One region of the Mixta mediterraneensis genome, then DNA from elsewhere that is predicted to be linked to it. Evidence: predicted binding sites of a transcription regulator. Region 1 holds the regulator's gene; the other holds the start of a gene.

Region 1 (3,175 bases):
AGCGGCCAGTTCACTGATAATTTCCAGCGCACGTTTTTTGCTCTGGCAATGTACGCCGCTGCGGGTGCAGTCCAGCGAAAGTACTGAGCTCAATTCCAGGGTCAGATCGTTGTTCATCATCGTTTCACTTGCGAGTTCACATAGCCACTGAGGCAGGCATGTCACGTTTATGCTGACATCAGATGGCGCTGGTATAGATGACAAAACGGGGCGGTTAATCCGCCCCATCCTGTCCGCGTTAGCGCGATAAGCGCTCTGCCAGCGTGAAGGTTAGTGTTTTTTCAGTTTGTCTTTGTGTTTGGTTAGTTGACGAGTGAGTTTATCAATCAACCCGTCAATAGCCGCATACATATCTTCCGCTTCCGATGTGGCGTGCAGCTCGCCACCATTGACGTGTAAAGTCGCATCGGCAATTTGAGTGACCTTCTCAATTTTCAGAACAATATAAACCTGATTGATATGATCAAAATAGTGTTCCAGTTTGGCAAATTTCCCACTGACGAATTCACGTAGTGAGTCAGTGATTTCAACGTGTTGCCCCGTGAGGTTTAGCTGCATAGGTCTTCCTTCTCATTTCTTTCAAACCAGCTGTTTACGCTGATTTGATGGCGGGATGGATAAAGACTCGCGATATTTAGCGACGGTTCGACGCGCCACCATGATCCCTTGATCAGATAACATGGTGGTGAGCTTACTGTCGCTCAAGGGTTTGGCTGGATTTTCCGCCGAAATTAATTTTTTGACCAGTGCGCGAATCGCGGTGGACGATGCTTCGCCGCCACCTTCGGTATTGACGTGACTGGAGAAAAAATACTTCAATTCAAAAATACCACGCGGGCTGTGCAAATATTTTTGCGTGGTTACGCGGGAAATCGTCGATTCATGCATTTCAACGGCCTGGGCAATATCCGCCAGTACCATAGGACGCATAAATTCTTCGCCCTGTTCAAAAAAATCCTGTTGTTGTTCAACAATACAACGCGTCACTTTCAGCAAAGTATCATTACGGCTTTCCAGGCTTTTAATCAGCCATTTGGCTTCCTGTAAATGGCTACGAATAAACTGGTTATCGCTGTCATTGCGTGACGAACCGCCCATCGCGGCATAGTGCTGATTAATCTTCAAACGCGGCAGACTGTCCGCATTAAGATCAACCGTCCAGCGGGATCCGATCTTACGTACCAGCACATCAGGAATAACATATTCCGGCTCGCCAGTATTGACCGATTGTCCCGGACGGGGGTCCAGTGATTGAATCAGTATCATGGCTTCTTTTAACACGTCTTCTTTGAGACGTGTCATACGCATCAGACTGCGGAAATCATGGTTCGCCAGCAGATCAAGGTGATTGCTGACGATCAAACGCGCTTCGGCCAGCATCGGCGTATCAGGCGCATATTGTGATAGCTGCACCAGCAGGCAATCACGTAAATCACGGGAACCCACGCCTATCGGATCAAAACGCTGGATGCGTTTTAATACGGCTTCAACCTCATCCAGTTCCAGCTCTTCGTTACCGATGCTGTCAAGGATCTCTTCAAGCGAAACAGTAAGGTAGCCCGTATCATCAATAGCATCAACGATAGAGGTGGCAATCGCGCGGTCGTTATCAGTAAAAGGCGTTAGCCCAACCTGCCACATCAAATAATCCTGCAGCGATTGGGTCGTTTCACCCTGATAAATGGGTAATTCATCATCCTGATAATCGGTGCCAGTGCCTGACGGCGTGCCTGCGGTATAAATCTCGTCCCAGGTTGCATCGAGTGGCAATTCTTCCGGCATATCTTTTTGCTCAAGCGCTTCACGTGTATCCAGCGCTTCGGCTTCCTGATAGTCGTGGGCGTCGACTTCTTCATGTACATCGGTTTGTTCAAGCAGCGGATTACTTTCCAGCGCGAGCTGTAACTCTTGCTGAAGTTCAAGCGTCGAAAGCTGCAACAGCCGGATAGCCTGTTGCAGCTGGGGTGTCATCGCCAGCTGTTGGCTGAGCCTGAGTTGTAAACCTTGCTTCATAGACAGGATTGATTTTCCTCAGCAAACGTCAGTATTAGCCACACCTTATCAGAGTCTGAACTCTTCGCCCAAATAAACCCGCTTAACCTGCTCATCAGCAAGTATTTCTGTGGGTGTACCGTGGGCGATGAGGTGGCCCTGACTGACGATATATGCGCGTTCACATACTGCCAGGGTCTCACGAACATTATGGTCGGTAATCAGCACGCCAAGGCCGCTATCACGCAGATGCTCAATGATCTTTTTGATGTCGATAACCGAGATAGGGTCAACGCCCGCAAAGGGCTCATCCAACAGGATAAATTTGGGATTAGCTGCCAGGGCACGCGCAATTTCGACGCGGCGACGTTCACCCCCAGACAATGCCTGTCCCATGCTGTCACGCAGATGTTCGATGTGAAATTCTTCCATCAGCTCTTTGGCGCGATCCTGACGCTGCTCTTCAGTCAGATCATCACGAATCTGCAACACCGCCATTAAATTGTCGAACACGCTCAGACGGCGAAAAATAGAGGCTTCCTGCGGGAGATAGCCAATACCACGACGAGCACGGGCATGCAGTGGCAAAATGCTGATGTCTTCATCATCAATAATAATGCGGCCGGCATCGCGTGGCACAATGCCAACAACCATGTAAAAGGTGGTAGTTTTACCCGCACCGTTAGGGCCCAGCAGGCCGACAATCTCGCCGGATTTTACCTGCAGGCTGACGTCTTCTACTACGCGACGGCTTTTATATGCCTTCGCCAGGTTTTCTGCGATTAATGTGGCCATAGCTATCAGTTACTCTTCTTTCCGCTGTTGGGCTTATTTTGCAATTGCGATGGCACCAGCACCGTGGTTACGCGCTTGCTCTGGCCCTGGCTGTAAGCCTGCATTTTCTGCTCTTTAACCAGATAAGTAATGCGATCGCCTTTGATATTGCTGTCTTGCTGCTCGATATAGGCATTGCCGGTCAGCTCAACGAAATCGTTAGCCAGCTCATAATGCAGTTTTGCTGCATGGCCCTGCACTGGTTTGCCGCTGTCCTGCATTTGATAGAACGTTGCTGGCGTGCCGTAACCATCAACAATAGTTTTTTTACTGTCACCGCCCGGACGCGTCACCACCACTTTGTCAGCCGTGATTTTGATAGAACCCTGAGTCACGATAACGTTGCCGG
Region 2 (3,175 bases), on a different contig from region 1:
AACCAGTTCTTTATTCAGACGCTCAAGGATCTGACGTGAAGTCACGTACTTACCTTCTTTACCGCAGAACGGTGAGGTGTTGACGTTAAAAAACATGGTTACGGTTGGCTCATCAACGCTCAGCGCTGGCAGCGCCTGCACGTTTTGAGGATCGCAAATGGTGTCAGAGATGTTCAGCTCACCCAGGCCGGTAACCGCAACGATGTCGCCAGCTTCAGCCAGATCGGTATCAATACGCTCCAGACCAAGGTGACCCAGCACTTTACCGACTTTCCCGTTACGGGTTTTGCCTTCGCTGTCGATAATAGTAACTTGCTGGTTTGGCTTAATTTTACCGCGCTTAATGCGGCCAATGCCGATCACGCCCAGATAGTTGTTGTAGTCCAACTGAGAAATTTGCATCTGCAGCGGCGCTTCAACTTCAACCTGTGGTGGAGAAACGTGGTCAACGATTGCCTGATACAGCGGAGTCATATCGTCTGCCATATCCGTGTATTCCTGACCCGCGATACCATTCAGCGCAGAAGCATAAATGATTGGGAAATCAAGCTGCTCGTCAGTGGCATCAAGATTTACGAACAGGTCAAAGACCTGGTCCACAACCCAGTCTGGACGAGCGCCAGGACGGTCAATTTTGTTGATAACCACAATCGGCTTCAGACCATGCGCGAACGCTTTTTTGGTCACGAAGCGGGTTTGCGGCATTGGGCCATCCATCGCATCTACAACCAACAGCACCGAATCCACCATGGACATAACGCGCTCAACTTCACCACCGAAGTCGGCGTGTCCTGGGGTATCAACAATGTTGATACGGTAGTCATTCCATTTAATGGCGGTGTTTTTTGCGAGGATGGTAATCCCACGCTCTTTCTCCAAATCATTGGAGTCCATCACGCGCTCAGTAGCTTCGGTACGGGCGTCGAAGGTACCGGATTGTTGCAGCAGTTTGTCAACCAAGGTGGTCTTTCCATGGTCAACGTGCGCGATAATGGCGATGTTACGCAAATTTTCGATCACAGCTTTGCCTCAGGCATTAGAAATAGCGCGCTATTGTACACGGATTAAGCGGAATACTGAACATGATCACACTTTTCACTGAAAGATTATTGCATTGACGGAAACTCGCACTGTTTCCGGTGTAGAAAATGCACTAAATTGGCAGATTGCACCAAATTAGTGCTTATATTTAAGCCTGTAGCACCAATTTAGTGCAAATCATCCATAATGGTGCAGTCCGCCAAGCCTGCAAAATGCGTTACAGCGCGATTTAGCGCGATAAGATAAAGTTGGCACAGAATTCGCTTTATATGAATTAAGCAAAAACGACAGTTAGACAACGGTTGAAGAGCTTGCCGAGATCTGTTGGTTAGGGATGGATGTATCAAGAGACGCATTCCAGGCAACAAAGTTCTCTCACCATGTAGACAATGACCATTTCCAGGAGAGTTGAGTATGTCCGCTGAACACGTTCTCTCGATGATGAACGAGCATGAAGTTAAGTTTGTTGACCTGCGTTTTACCGATACCAAAGGTAAAGAACAGCACGTTACTATCCCTGCTCACCAGGTTAACGCTGACTTCTTCGAAGAAGGCAAAATGTTCGATGGCTCCTCCATCAGTGGCTGGAAAGGTATTAACGAATCAGATATGGTGCTGATGCCTGACGCGACCACAGCGGTAATGGATCCGTTCTTCGAAGATTCTACGCTGATCATCCGTTGTGACATCCTTGAACCAGGCACGATGCAGGGCTACGATCGTGACCCGCGCTCAATTGCAAAGCGCGCTGAAGATTTCCTGCGCTCTTCTGGCATCGCGGACACCGTGCTGTTCGGACCAGAACCCGAATTCTTCCTGTTCGATGACATCCGCTTCGGCTCTTCTACTTCCGGCTCACACGTTGCTATTGATGACATCGAAGCAGCATGGAATACCGGTAAAGAATACGAAGGCGGCAACAAAGGTCACCGTCCAGGTCTGAAAGGCGGCTACTTCCCGGTTCCACCCGTTGACTCATCACAGGACATCCGTTCTGCCATGTGTCTGACCATGGAACAAATGGGCCTGGTAGTGGAAGCGCATCACCATGAAGTGGCAACAGCCGGTCAGAACGAAGTGGCAACCCGCTTCAACACCATGACCAAAAAAGCTGACGAAATTCAGATCTACAAATATGTCGTGCATAACGTCGCGCACGCTTACGGCAAAACAGCCACCTTTATGCCGAAGCCAATGTTTGGCGACAACGGTTCAGGTATGCACTGCCATATGTCACTGTCTAAAGGTGGCGAGAACCTGTTCTCTGGCGATAAGTACGGCGGCCTGTCTGAAATGGCGCTGTTCTATATCGGCGGTGTGATTAAGCACGCTAAAGCGATTAACGCCCTGGCGAACCCAACCACTAACTCGTACAAGCGTCTGGTTCCAGGCTACGAAGCGCCGGTTATGCTGGCTTACTCAGCCCGTAACCGCTCGGCTTCCATCCGAATTCCGGTTGTTGCCAGCCCGAAAGCACGTCGTATCGAAGCACGCTTCCCGGATCCAGCGGCTAACCCATACCTGGCATTTACCGCTCTGCTGATGGCCGGCCTTGACGGCATCATCAATAAGATCCACCCAGGCGATGCCATGGACAAAAACCTGTATGACCTGCCGCCGGAAGAAGAAGCTGAGATTCCAAAAGTAGCCGGTTCACTGGAAGAAGCCCTGAACGCACTGAACGAAGACCGTGAATTCCTGACCCGTGGTGGCGTGTTCACTGACGACACGATTGACGCCTACATCGCCCTGCGCAAAGCAGACGATGACCGCGTTCGTATGACTCCACACCCAGTAGAATTCGAGCTTTACTACAGCGTTTAATCAATTTTAGGTTTTATGTTGCCGTGGAAACTTTCAGCCCATCTTCGGATGGGCTTTTTTCTCCGCGAATTCACCGCTTATACGCCTTAAATTTAGCTTAAAGACTACAATGCACTTAATTAGTGCAGAGGATCGCTGTATGGCAACTGGTTCGCTGCCCGATGCAGGGCAGATTCTCAATTCCTTAATCAACAGTATTTTGCTGGTGGATAACGGTCTGGTTATTCATTACGCCAATCCGGCAGCACAGCAATTACTGGCGCAAAGCTCTCGTAAATTGTTCGGCACGCCGTTACCTGAATTAACTGGC

Evidence for each region. The regulator sigma-54, encoded in region 1, starts transcription at its own class of promoters, with help from an activator protein. The targets are predictions, from matches to a motif close to GTTGGCACANNTTTCGCTNT.
Region 2: glnA (glutamate--ammonia ligase) is a predicted target of sigma-54. The motif match lies at 1,289-1,308, and genes of this name have one in related genera.

Annotation. Positions count from the first base shown of each region.
Region 1 is NZ_JASUAZ010000002.1:173,734-176,908, forward strand. Features, by position in the region: gene ptsN (PTS IIA-like nitrogen regulatory protein PtsN) at 1-117, opposite strand, end outside; gene hpf (ribosome hibernation promoting factor) at 271-558, opposite strand; gene rpoN (RNA polymerase factor sigma-54) at 580-2,013, opposite strand; gene lptB (LPS export ABC transporter ATP-binding protein) at 2,062-2,787, opposite strand; gene lptA (lipopolysaccharide ABC transporter substrate-binding protein LptA) at 2,793-3,175, opposite strand, start outside.
Region 2 is NZ_JASUAZ010000004.1:29,259-32,433, reverse strand. Features, by position in the region: gene typA (ribosome-dependent GTPase TypA) at 1-1,020, opposite strand, end outside; gene glnA (glutamate--ammonia ligase) at 1,456-2,865, shown strand; gene glnL (nitrogen regulation protein NR(II)) at 3,005-3,175, shown strand, end outside.